3 regions of the Pseudomonas sp. GW823-FHT05G12 genome follow, and region 2 is predicted to be linked to each of the others. Evidence: predicted binding sites of a transcription regulator. Region 2 holds the regulator's gene; each other region holds the start of a gene.

Region 1 (4,444 bases), 2.3 Mb from region 2:
GATGTGGCCGCCTTTGGCTGCCAGCACTTTTTCGCCGCTGAATTCCTGCGGGCCGCGTGCGTCCCAGATGACCAGGTCATCGGCGCCCAGGCGGCTTTGCAGGTACTCGCGGGTGGCAGTGGGTGCGCTGTCTATGTGCAGGTGCACCGGGGCGTTGCCAATGGCAGGCACTTCGGTGGACAGTTTGTCTGCCGGCCAGGCCTGGATACCGCCATTGAGGTAGTGGTAGCGCTTGTGGCCGATGACATCGAGCAGCCAGATGAAGCGCCCGGCCCAGCCGCCGCCTTCATCGTCGTACACCACATACACGGCATCGGCGCGGTGGCCGAGTTCGCTGAACAGTTTTTCGAGCTCGCCCAGGGCTGGCAGCAGGCCGGGCGCCGGGGGCTGGCCGAGCTGGGTGCGCTTGCCTTCGACAAAGCGCGCGCCGGGGATATGCCCGCTGACATAGCGGTTGGCGCTGCTCAGGTCGACCAGGATCAGTTGCGGCGAATCCAGGCGTGGCAGCAGGTCTGCAGCTTCGATCACCAGGGGCAGGCCGGAAAAGTCGGTCATCCACGGTCTCCAGTGTGGAAAGAGGGGCGATTGTAGCGCAAGGCTCAACCCTTGCGGTTGGTAAACACCGACAAGGCCCGCTCGATGCATTGCGCGGTCTTGCCGAAGGCTTGCACGCTGATATCGGCCAAAGGCCGGCAGCCCTGGTCGGCCACCAGCAGCATCAGCACCTGGTCGTTCGCAGCCAGCGAGCGAAGCAGTACATGTTCGCTGCGGAACAAGGTGCGCAGCGGGGCGGGCAACAGCGCCGAGAACTGGCTGTGGTTTTCCGGTGTGATGCGCAGCTGCCCGGCCTGACTCAGCAGCTTTTGCAGCAGCTTGTTCTGCGATACCTGCAGGGCCAGGGCACCGGCCTCCTTGGGCAGGCCGGCAATTTGCTGCACGCGCAGGTAGTCGCTGGCCTTGTCCAGGCTAAGCAGCATGATGCGTTGCATGCCGCAGGCCAGCAGGGCTTCTTGGGCCTGGGTGGCCAGGTGCACGGCGTTGGTGAACGGGCTGGGTTGGGCCAGCAGGTGCTGGCACAATGTGCGCCAGCGTGCCAGGTCGTCGCTGCTGGGCGGTGGCGGGGCCAGCATGTCCGGGTGAGGGCGGCGTTGGTGCCACGGCCAGATCAAGGCCTCGGCCGGGTGGAACAGGGCGTGCCGGGCGTGGCGGCGGGCGCTGGCGGCCGCCTGCTGGTGCACCTGCTGCTGCACGTCTTCCAGCGAGGTTTGCAGGTACAGCGCGGTCAGCAGTTGCCAGCGCAGCAGGTGCGGGTTGTCCCAGCCGACCTGTGCCGCCAGGGCCAGGTTGTTGGCCAGCAGTACGGTATTGGCCGGCTGATTGAACCAGCGCCGCAGGCCGGGCTCGGCATCCATGCGGTGTTGCTGGCTGAGCAGGTCTTCGTCGCGGGCGATATTCAGCACCTGGGCCAGTTGCTCGCGCTCTTCCAGCAGCAGGCGATAACCCTGGGTGACCCACTGGGGCAGGCGCCAATACTCGGCCATGGTCTGGCACAGCGCCATGATGCGCACGCCAAACAGTTCTTCCTCGACGTGGGCGGCGTCTTCACCTTTGTGGATAACCCGCAGCTCCCAGGTGTCGAGCAGTTTGGGGTAGGCCAGTGCCAGTGGCCAGAGTGGCGACAGGAACAGCAGGCTGCCCCAGTGAATCTCTTGCCACAGCCGTGCCAGACGGCTGGCGAACAGGCCGCTGGCCTGCTGTGCCGCATGCTGGCTGATCATCTGGAACTGGCACAATACCGGCGGAATTTCCTCCACGGGCAGTGCCGGCAGGCGTTTGAGAAGCTGCTCGCTGCGCTCCAGGCCCAGGCGGTTGAGGGCGACTTCCAGGCTTTCGGCGGGTTCGGCGAGGCTGGCATTGGTGGGGTGATTGGCTTCGCGCATCACTGACAGCACCAGTGCCGGGCTATCCTGCATCAGTTCGGCGATATCGCGCAGCGAGCGGCGGCTATCGTGGATGGCAGCCATGACCCGGTCGTAGCTGTGCTTCGGCACGGGGATGCGAACACTCTCGAGCAGCTTTACCCAGGCCTCTAGCGTACGCGGGGCCTGAGTGGGCACCTTGGTTTCAATTGGCATTTTGACATCAGTCCGAACTGGCTTTTCGCATTGAGTGGCTATAGTCTGGCGCAGTTCTGCCGATAAGTAGAAGAAGAGTTTTAAAGCTCCCGTCTCTTCCCCTGACCACGACAGCAAGTGCTTTGAACCTATGGCTAAAATTATCGGCATCATCGTCGTATTCGCGAGCGTGCTCGGCGGCTACGTGCTCTCCCACGGCAAGATCGCAGCGCTGATCCAGCCGTTCGAAGTACTGATCATCGGCGGTGCGGCCTTTGGTGCATTCCTGCAGGCCAACCCTGGCCACATGACCATGCACGTCATCAAGAAGTCGATGAAGATGTTCGGCTCGCGCTTCAGCCATGCCTTCTACCTGGAGGTGCTGGGCCTCGTTTACGAAATCCTCAACAAGAGCCGTCGCGAAGGCATGATGGCCATCGAGGCTGACATCGAGGACGCCGCTGCCAGCCCGATCTTCGCCAAGTACCCGACGGTACTGGCCGATGAGCGCATGACCGCGTTCGTCTGCGACTACCTGCGCATCATGTCCACAGGCAACATGGCCCCGCACGAGCTCGAGGGCCTGTTCGACATGGAACTGCTGAGCATGAAGGAAGAGCTGGAGCACCCGTCCCACGCGGTGACCGGCATCGCCGACGGTATGCCCGGCTTCGGTATCGTTGCGGCGGTACTGGGTATCGTGGTGACCATGGCCTCGCTGGGCGATGGCGACCAGGCGGCCATCGGCATGCACGTAGGTGCGGCGCTGGTGGGTACCTTCTTCGGTATTCTGGCGGCTTACGGTTTCTTCGGCCCTTTGGCCAAGTGCCTGGAGCACGATGCCAAGGAAGAACTGAATCTCTACGAATCGATCAAGGCTTCGCTGGTGGCCTCGGCGTCGGGCATGCCACCTTCGCTGGCGGTCGAGTTCGGGCGCAAGGTGCTGTACCCCAAGCACCGCCCAAGCTTCGCCGAACTGGAACAAGCGGTTCGCGGTCGCTGAGTCATGGAGAACAATCAGCCCATCATCGTCAAGCGCGTCAAGCGCTTTGGCGGCGGCCACCATGGTGGCGCCTGGAAAATCGCCTTTGCCGACTTCGCCACGGCGATGATGGCGTTCTTCCTGGTGCTGTGGCTGTTGTCCACGGCCACGCCTGAGCAGAAGATCGCCATTGCCGGCTACTTCCAGGACCCTATCGGTTTCTCCGAGAGTGGCACGCCTTATGTCATCGACCTGGGTGGTTCACCGGAGATGGCGCCGGACAAAACCATCAATCCGGAAGTGAAGACCGAGCCGACGCAGCAGTCCCCCACTCAGCTGAGCAAGGACCAGGTCGAGACCATGGCCGAGCAGGTCGAGCGCGAGCGTCTGGAGCTGCTGCTGCAGGAACTGCAGAACAAGGTGGAAGAGAACCCGCAGCTGCAGAAGTTCAAGGACCAGATCCTGTTCGAGATCACTCAGGACGGCCTGCGTATCCAGATCATGGATGCCGAGAACCGACCGATGTTCGACATCGGTAGCGCGCGCCTGCAGCCCTACTTCGAAGATATCCTGCTGGCCATGGCCGACACCATCAAGGCGGTGCCGAACAAGATCAGCATCAGCGGCCATACCGATGCCAAGCCGTATGCCGGCACTGGCGAGTACGGTAACTGGGAGCTGTCGGCCAACCGCGCCAACGCCGCGCGGCGCGCCCTGGTGGCGGGTGGTTACCCGGACGGCCAGGTGGCACGGGTGGTGGGGTACGCCTCGTCGTCACTGTTCGACCGCAAGGACCCGTTCAACCCGGTCAACCGCCGTATCGACATCATCGTGCTGACCAAGAAAGCCCAGCGCAATATCGAAGGTGAGCAGGGTGCGCCGGAAACACCGCCAGATGCGCCAACTGCTCCTGCAGCGCCAGCCAGTGGTGCAGCGCCAGGGGCTTCGGCACCGGCTGCCCCAGAGGCAACTGAACAGCCACCGATGCAACCGCGCGAGCTGCGCCAGAAGCTGAACATCTTTGAAGATGGCACGCTGAAGATGGATGAAGCCAAGGAGCAGTAAGCGGCTTTTCTGTGTGGGCACCTGTGCTACCCAACACCTGAACGTTGGCGCGATCACTGTAGGAGCGGGTTTACCTGCGAAGCCTCCAGCGCGGTGAATGGCACCGGCGTTGCCGGTGTTCGCGGCTAAAGCCGCTCCTACATACGCATCGGTGATTGGGCGCAGGCCGTCGTAGGAGCGGGTTCACCCGCGAAAGGGCCGGACCTGCTGGCCAATTTCCACCTGCCGTTCACCGTTGCAGTCGCCACCGTATTCGCGGGTAAACCCGCTCCTACAAGGGATC
Region 2 (4,444 bases):
CAGCTCAAGACCCTGGGCCGCATCCTCAACGTGCCGGTGACTTACGTCGACCCGGGCCAGTCGCTGGCAGCAGCGCTGGAACCACTGCTGCGCAAGCGCGTGGTGCTGATCGATACTGCCGGCCTGCAAGCCAGCGACCCTGCGCTGCGCATGCAACTGGAAACCTTGGCCGGGCGTGGCATTGCCGCGAAGAACTACCTGGTGCTGGCCACCACCAGCCAGAAGCAGGTGCTGACCGCCGCCTACCACAGCTACAAGCGCTGTGGCCTGGCCGGCTGCATCCTGACCAAACTCGATGAAACGGCGAGCCTTGGCGATGTGTTGAGCCTTGCCATCAGTCATGAACTGCCAGTGGCCTATCTTACCGATGGCCCACGCATTCCTGACGACCTGCACCTGCCGCGGGGCCACCAGTTGGTCACGCGGGCGGTGAATGTGCAGCAGCAGGACGAGCCCAGCGAAGAGGCCATGGCCGACATGTTCGCTGATCTCTATCACAACCCACGGCGAGCGGGTTGACCATGAAGCGTGTGCAAAGTCGCTATGCCAAGGGGCACGCAGAATTGCCCTACGTGTGGCCTGAGTCCCAGCGAGACAAGGTAAAGAACAGACATGGGTAGCATGCATCCCGTACAGGTGATCGCCGTGACCGGTGGCAAAGGTGGCGTCGGCAAGACTAACGTTTCAGTGAACTTGTCCCTGGCGCTGGCCGAGCTTGGCCGCAGGGTCATGCTGCTGGACGCCGACCTGGGCCTGGCCAATGTCGACGTGTTGCTGGGCCTTACCCCCAAACGTACCCTCGCCGATGTGATTGAAGGGCGTTGCGAGCTGCGTGACGTGATGCTGCAGGGCCCCGGCGGTGTGCGTATCGTACCGGCAGCCTCGGGCACCCAGAGCATGGTGCATCTGGCCCCGGCCCAGCATGCCGGGTTGATCCAGGCGTTCAGCGAGATCGGCGACAACCTCGATGTGTTGGTGATCGATACCGCTGCGGGTATCGGTGACTCGGTGGTCAGCTTCGTTCGCGCCGCCCAGGAAGTGCTGCTGGTGGTGTGTGATGAACCTACCTCGATTACCGACGCCTACGCGTTGATCAAGCTGCTCAATCGCGACTATGGCATGAACCGTTTCCGTGTTTTGGCCAACATGGCGCAGAGCCCGCAGGAAGGGCGCAACCTGTTTGCCAAGCTGACCAAGGTCACCGACCGCTTCCTTGACGTTGCCCTGCAGTACGTGGGGGCTGTGCCGTACGACGAGTGCGTGCGCAAGGCGGTGCAGAAGCAGCGTGCCGTCTACGAAGCCTTCCCTCGCTCCAAGTGCGCGCTGGCCTTCAAGGCGATTGCCCAGAAGGTCGACAGCTGGCCGCTGCCGGCCAATCCGCGCGGCCATCTGGAGTTCTTTGTCGAGCGCTTGGTGCAACCCACCAGCGCGGGACCCGTACTATGAACGCCAGCGGCTTCAAGATGTACAGCCGGGCGGCGAAGGACGCCCAGTACGAGCTGATCGAACGCTACGCGCCGCTGGTCAAGCGCATCGCCTACCACCTGTTGGCGCGCTTGCCGGCCAATGTGCAAGTCGAGGACCTGATCCAGGCCGGCATGATTGGCCTGCTGGAAGTGGCCAACAAATACGACGCCAGCAAGGGCGCCAGCTTTGAGACCTACGCCGGCATCCGCATCCGCGGGGCCATGCTGGACGAAGTGCGCAAAGGCGATTGGGCGCCGCGTTCGGTACACCGCAACACCCGTATGGTCAGTGATGCCATGCGTGCGGTTGAAGCCAGAACAGGCCGTGACGCTAAAGATCATGAAGTTGCTGCCGAACTCCAATTGAGTCTCGATGATTACTACGGGATCTTGAACGATACCCTGGGCAGCCGCCTGTTCAGCTTCGACGACCTGTTGCAGGACGGCGAGCACGAAGGGCTGCATGAGGATGGCGCCAGTGGCCAGGTCGAACCTGCGCGCGGCCTGGAGGAGGAGCGCTTCCAGGCTGCCCTGACCGAGGCTATCGCCAACCTGCCGGAGCGTGAGCGCCTGGTGCTGGCGCTGTACTACGACGAAGAGCTGAACCTCAAGGAGATCGGTGAGGTGCTGGGTGTCAGCGAGTCGCGGGTCAGCCAGTTGCACAGCCAATGTGCCGCGCGCCTGCGCAGCCGCCTGGGGGAATGGCGGGCGCGTTGAGCCCACTGTCGTTGCAGTCGTTTTCCACGTTGTACCGAATTGAATGAGTGCGTGCTCGGTAGGCCGAGCGCGTTTGAGACTGCTTGGAGGTCTAATTGGACAAGAACATGAAAATCCTCATCGTTGACGACTTTTCGACGATGCGGCGGATCATCAAGAACCTGTTGCGTGACCTGGGTTTCACCAACACCGACGAAGCCGATGACGGCACCACGGCGTTGCCGATGCTGGAAAACGGTCACTACGACTTCCTGGTGACCGACTGGAACATGCCGGGCATGTCCGGCATCGACCTGCTGCGTAAAGTGCGTGCCAGCGACAAGCTGAAAAGCATGCCGGTCTTGATGGTGACCGCTGAAGCCAAGCGCGACCAGATCATTGAAGCGGCCCAGGCCGGCGTCAATGGTTACGTGGTCAAGCCGTTCACCGCTCAGGTGCTCAAAGAGAAGATCGAGAAGATCTTCGAACGCGTCAACGGCTGAGTCACGTCAGGGGGGCGCGTCATGGATTCATCACAAACGTCTTTGGGCGAGTTCGAGTCGACCCTGAAGAAGCATGCCCAGGAGTTGGTCGAAAGCCTGGAGCGGGGCCGTTTCGGCGAGGCGGTACAGTTGATTCACGAACTGAACCAGACCCGCGACCGCGGCCTGTACCAGGAAGTCGGCAAGCTGACTCGCGAGCTGCACAGTGCCATCGTCAGTTTCCAGATCGACCCCACCATGCCGCAGGCAGAAGAGGTGTCGCAGATTACCGACGCCACCGAGCGTCTGTCGTATGTGGTCAAGCTCACCGAGGGCGCGGCCAACCGCACCATGGACCTGGTCGAGGAAAGCACACCGGTGCTCAATGAGCTGGCCAACGAGGCCAAGGCCCTGAGCACCGACTGGCAGCGCTTCATGCGCCGCGAAGTGGCTGCGCCGGAATTTCGTGATCTGGTCAAGCGAGTCGACAGTTTCCTGACGCACAGCGCCGAAGGTAACCGCAAGGTTTCCGGGCACCTCAACGACATTTTGCTGGCCCAGGACTATCAGGACCTGACCGGCCAGGTGATCAAGCGCGTCACCACACTGGTGACCGAGGTGGAAAGCAACCTGCTCAAGCTGGTGCTGATGGCCAGCCAGGTCGACCGCTTTGCCGGTATAAAACATGACCACGATCAATTGCGTGCAGAAAAAGATCGAGAAAAACATCCGACTCGGGGTGAAGGTCCGCAGATTCATGCCGATAAGCGTGAAGACGTCGTGTCCGGTCAGGACGATGTCGATGATCTGCTGTCCAGCCTTGGTTTTTAAGGAGCACGTTTGATGAGCTTCGGCGCCGATGAAGAAATCCTCCAGGATTTCCTGGTAGAGGCCGGCGAAATACTTGAGCAATTGTCCGAGCAACTGGTCGAGCTGGAAAGCCGACCTGACGATGCCGACCTGCTCAATGCGATCTTTCGCGGTTTCCACACTGTAAAAGGGGGCGCCGGCTTCCTTCAGCTGAACGAGCTGGTGGAGTGCTGCCATATCGCCGAGAACGTGTTCGACGTCCTGCGCAAAGGTGAGCGCCGTGTCGATGCGGAACTGATGGATGTGGTGCTCGAGGCACTGGATACGGTCAACAGCATGTTCGGCCAGGTGCGCGAGCGTGCCGAAGTGACACCGGCCACCCCCGCACTGCTGGCAGCGCTGTCGCGCCTGGCCGAACCTGGCGCAGCCGAAGCTGTTGCAGCGCCTGCACCGGCGCCGGTTGCCGACGTGGTGGCTGCAGCGCCGGCCGAGGCCGAGGAGCAACACCAGGACATCACTGACAGTGAGTTCGAGCAGTTGCTCGACTCGCTCGACGCGATCAAGGCGCAAGCGGCGGCCGACGAGCAGATGCAGGGCGAGACTGTCAGCGGTGCTGGTGATGAAATCACCGACGCCGAGTTCGAATCGCTGCTCGACCAGTTGCACGGCAAGGGCCAGTTCAATGCCGAGGTCGCCGCGCCGCCGGTTGCCGTCAGCAGCGAAGCGGTCAGTGATGAGATCACCGACGCCGAATTCGAATCGCTGCTCGACCAGTTGCATGGCAAGGGCACCTTCCAGGCTGGCGCCTTGCCAGCCGCCCAGGCACCAGCACCTGCCGCGCCAGACAACAGCGCAGCCAGCGATGAAATCAGCGAGCACGAGTTCGAAGCCCTGCTGGACCAGTTGCACGGCAAGGGCAAGTTTGGTGGCGATGTTGCCGCTGTAGAAGCCCCGGCTGCTGTCCAGGCGCAAGCGCCGGCTGCCGCCAAG
Region 3 (4,444 bases), 440 kb from region 2:
GTAGATCAGGCTGGCATACTTTGGCATCAGCTCATCTTTCAGGTGAGCGACTTCGCGGTCCAGGGTAATCGACTCGATGGCACGGTGTGCCTTGAGCATGATGGTACCGCCAGGCGTTTCGTAGCAACCGCGCGACTTCATGCCGACGTAACGGTTTTCGACGATGTCCAGACGGCCGATGCCGTTGGCACCACCGATACGGTTCAGGTCTGCCAGGACGGTGGCCGGGGATTTCTCGACGCCGTCGATGGCAACGATGTCACCATTGCGGTAGGTCAGCTCGATGTAGGTAGCCTGGTCCGGGGCGTTCTCAGGCGAGACACTCCAGCGCCACATGTCTTCTTCGTGCTCGGTCCAGGTATCTTCCAGGACACCGCCTTCATAGGAGATGTGCAGCAGGTTGGCGTCCATCGAGTACGGCGACTTCTTCTTGCCGTGGCGCTCGATCGGGATGCCGTGCTTCTCGGCGTAGTCCATCAGCTTTTCGCGGGACAGCAGGTCCCACTCGCGCCATGGAGCGATGACCTTGACGCCTGGCTTCAGGGCATAGGCACCCAGCTCGAAGCGCACCTGGTCGTTACCCTTGCCGGTGGCGCCATGGGAAATGGCGTCAGCGCCGGTTTCGTTGGCGATTTCGATCAGGCGCTTGGCGATCAGCGGACGGGCGATGGAAGTACCCAGCAGGTACTCGCCTTCGTAGACGGTGTTGGCGCGGAACATCGGGAACACGAAATCACGCACGAATTCTTCGCGCAGGTCGTCGATGTAGATCTCTTTAACGCCCATTGCCTGGGCCTTGGCACGGGCCGGTTCGACCTCTTCGCCCTGCCCCAGGTCAGCAGTGAAGGTCACCACTTCGCAGTTGTAGGTATCCTGCAGCCACTTGAGAATCACCGAAGTATCAAGGCCGCCGGAATACGCCAGTACGACCTTTTTTACGTCCGCCATGCCATCACTCCACGGGGTTGTACGGAAAGGGATCGATTCTACCGGCGTTGCGGATAAATTTACAGTGGGGCGACAGCTTCTGACGACAAAGCGACAGGAACTTTCGTAGGGGCGACGGGCGGTCGGTTGAGGGATGTGGCATGAGGACCTTGGAGGGGCGTCGAGCCGCAGCATGCATGCCTTGAGGAGTTCAGCGCCTGTGAGATCGAGCGCCGCCAGGTGTCCGCCTCAAGACATTCTGCGCCTGTGAGATCGAGCGCCGCAGGTGTCCGCCTTAAGATATTCAGCGCCTATGAGATCGAGCGCCGCCCGCGCGGCGCTCGATCTCACAGGCGCTGAATGTGTCGAGGCGGACACCTGGCGGCGCTCGGTCTCACAGGCGCTGAAAATGTTGTGACGAACCCCTGGTGGCCTTGATGCGAGCCCATGACATGCACCGACCAGATCTCAGGGCGCCTTCGCCCCCGGGACGCCCGAGGCAGGTGCAACAGCCGGCGCCGCTTGCTCAACCGGCTTTTCCACGGCTTTTTCAACCACCGCCACCCGATCCAGCTCGATATTCACCCGCCGATTACGCGCCCGATTCGACGCACTGTTGTTCTTCGCGAGCGGATAACGCTCGCCATGGAAGCGCACAGTGATCTGCTCTTCCGGCACACCGTTAGCCTTGAAATAATCGGCCACGGCCAATGCGCGGCGGCGCGACAGGTCGCGGTTGGCCAGGCGGTTGCCACTGTTGTCGGAATGCCCATTGAGCTCGACATGGTTCACCGTCGGGTCGGCTTTCATGTAATCGAGGATCACGTCCAGCCGCGCCTTGGCTGCTGCGTCCAGCTCGATACCGCCCCCGGGGAAACCCACCTGTGTCTGGCGCACCTGGTCGTAGTTCATCGGCAACAGCTTGCCAGCACAGACCTGATAGTCATTGTAGGCTTTGGCGAAGCTGACCGGCAGCACACGCACCTCCATCGGCCTGCCCGCCTCACCGGTGTAGTTGCGCACAACGGTGCTACGCCCGTCGAGCAAACCGTTGATCAGCCGGCTGGCCTGCCCTTGGGAGGAGCTGAACAGCACGCCACTGCGGGCCATTCGCACATTGCCCAGGTTGATATCGCCACGCCCAGGTTGCCACGGCGCTGCCGCAGCCAGCAGGCTGGCGGTGCCGGCACCGAGTACGTTGCTGTCCGACCGCAGCTGAAACACCGGCTGCTCGCCTGCCCGACGCACGAACGTACCGCTGCCGAAACCTTCGATCGGCTGGCTCAGACGGCACTCGAACTGGTCACCCTCGACCTTCCAGGCAATGTTCTCCATGCGCGTCTGGAAAGTCAGTGCGCCGGCCGGCAGGCTGGCGAACAGGGTCAACAGGGCTAGGTAACGCTGGCGCACGGGCGGCTCCACAAATTCTGACGGCTTACCAGCAGGCTATCGGACGCTGTCCGGAAAACTTGATAGCCGTGCTCGCCCCGGGGTTTTCCGGTAGGATTGGGGCTTGAGTTCGACCCGCCTGGAATCCCCAATGTCCGATCGCCTGACCCTCCTGCGCCCCGACGACTGGCACATCCATCTGCGCGATGGTGCCGTCCTGCCCCACACCGTTGGCGACGTGGCGCGTACCTTCGCCCGTGCCATCATCATGCCCAACCTCGTGCCGCCGGTGCGCAATGCCACCGAGGCCGGCGCCTACCGTGAGCGCATTCTGGCTGCCCGCCCGGCCGGCAGCCGCTTCGAGCCGCTGATGGTGCTGTACCTCACCGACAACATCAGCCCCGAGGACATCCGCGCGGCCAAGGCCAGCGGTTTCGTGTACGCCGCCAAGTTGTACCCGGCCGGCGCCACCACCAACTCCGATTCGGGCGTGACCAGCATCGACAACATCTTCCCGGCCATAGAGGCAATGGCGGAAGTGGGCATGCCGCTGCTGGTGCATGGCGAAGTGACCCGCAGCGAGATCGACGTGTTCGACCGCGAGAAGCGCTTCATCGACGAGCACATGCGCCGTGTGGTCGAGCGCTTCCCGACGCTGAAAGTGGTGTTCGAACACATCACCACCAGCGACGCCGCGCAGTTCGTCACCGAGGCCCCGGCCAACGTGGGTGCGACCATCACCGCCCAGCACCTGCTGTACAACCGCAACCACATGCTGGTTGGCGGCATTCGCCCGCACTTTTACTGCCTGCCGATCCTCAAGCGCAACACTCACCAGGTGGCCTTGCTGGACGCTGCCACCAGCGGCAATCCGAAGTTCTTCCTCGGCACCGACTCGGCACCTCATGCCCGTCACGCCAAGGAAGCAGCCTGTGGTTGCGCGGGTTGCTACACCGCTTATGCGGCGATCGAGATGTACGCCGAAGCGTTCGAACAGCGTAACGCGCTGGACAAGCTGGAAGGCTTCGCCAGCCTGCACGGCCCGGCCTTCTATGGCCTGCCGGCGAACACCGACACCATTACCCTGGTCCGCGAAGAATGGACCGCTCCGGAAAGCCTGCCATTTGGCGAGCAAACCGTAGTCCCGCTGCGCGCTGGCGAAAAACTGCGCTGGCGCCTGCTGGAGAAAAACGCGTGAGCGAAGACCTTTACGAAGACGACCTGGACACCCAAGGCAGCAGCGGTCCTCGTCACCCGATGGCCGAGCGCTTCCGCGGCTATCTGCCGGTCGTGGTGGATGTTGAAACCGGTGGTTTCAACAGCGCTACCGATGCATTGCTGGAAATTGCCGCCGTCACCATTGGCATGGACGAGAAAGGTTTCCTGTTCCCCGAACATACCTACTTCCACCGAGTGGAGCCGTTCGAGGGCGCCAACATCGAGCCGGCCGCACTTGAGTTCACCGGGATCAAGCTGGACCACCCGCTGCGCATGGCGGTCAGCGAGGAAAGCGCGATGACCGACATCTTCCGCGGCGTGCGCAAGGCACTCAAGGCCAACGGCTGCAAGCGGGCGATTCTGGTCGGCCACAACAGCAGCTTCGACCTGGGTTTCCTCAATGCAGCAGTGGCGCGCAATGACCTGAAGCGCAACCCGTTCCACCCGTTCTCCAGCTTCGACACCGCCACCCTGGCGGGCCTGGCGTATGGCCAGACCGTGCTGGCGCGGGCCTGCCAAAGCGCCGACATCGACTTCGACGGGCGTGAGGCGCACTCGGCACGTTATGACACCGAGAAAACCGCTGAGCTGTTCTGCGGCATCGTCAACCGCTGGAAAGAAATGGGCGGCTGGCGCGATTTCAACGATTGATCTGCTAAAGGCATTCGCGGGCACGCCCGCTCCCACAGGTTCACCTTTGCCTTCAGGCATGCAGAGAATCTGTGGGAGCGGGCGCGCCCGCGAAGAGGCCGGCACAGGAAGGCAAAAAAACCGGCCACGAAGGCCGGTTTTTTCATGCACGCAGCAATTACAGCTTGCCAGCGTTCTCGCTCAGGTAGGCAGCAACGCCTTCAGGCGAAGCGTTCATGCCCTTGTCGCCTTTTTTCCAGTTGGCAGGGCACACTTCGCC

The links. The regulator FliA, encoded in region 2, starts transcription of late flagellar genes. The targets are predictions, from matches to a motif close to CTAAAGTTTNNNNNNNNNNNGCCGNTAA.
Region 1: the regulator FliA is predicted to act here: its motif matches at 2,174-2,201, upstream of motA (flagellar motor stator protein MotA).
Region 3: the regulator FliA is predicted to act here: its motif matches at 2,374-2,401, upstream of AC3RCM_RS05915 (flagellar protein MotY).

What each region holds. Positions count from the first base shown of each region.
Region 1 is NZ_CM179501.1:5,457,157-5,461,600, reverse strand. It holds gene AC3RCM_RS24945 (rhodanese-like domain-containing protein) at 1-555, opposite strand, end outside; gene AC3RCM_RS24940 (HDOD domain-containing protein) at 600-2,135, opposite strand; gene motA (flagellar motor stator protein MotA) at 2,266-3,117, shown strand; gene motB (flagellar motor protein MotB) at 3,121-4,161, shown strand.
Region 2 is NZ_CM179501.1:1,740,524-1,744,967, forward strand. It holds gene flhF (flagellar biosynthesis GTPase FlhF) at 1-519, shown strand, start outside; gene fleN (flagellar synthesis regulator FleN) at 613-1,446, shown strand; gene fliA (RNA polymerase sigma factor FliA) at 1,443-2,183, shown strand; gene AC3RCM_RS08065 (chemotaxis response regulator CheY) at 2,291-2,665, shown strand; gene AC3RCM_RS08070 (protein phosphatase CheZ) at 2,687-3,475, shown strand; gene AC3RCM_RS08075 (chemotaxis protein CheA) at 3,488-4,444, shown strand, end outside.
Region 3 is NZ_CM179501.1:1,297,341-1,301,784, reverse strand. It holds gene AC3RCM_RS05920 (argininosuccinate synthase) at 1-948, opposite strand, end outside; gene AC3RCM_RS05915 (flagellar protein MotY) at 1,396-2,337, opposite strand; gene pyrC (dihydroorotase) at 2,468-3,514, shown strand; gene rnt (ribonuclease T) at 3,574-4,185, shown strand; gene AC3RCM_RS05900 (peroxiredoxin) at 4,343-4,444, opposite strand, start outside.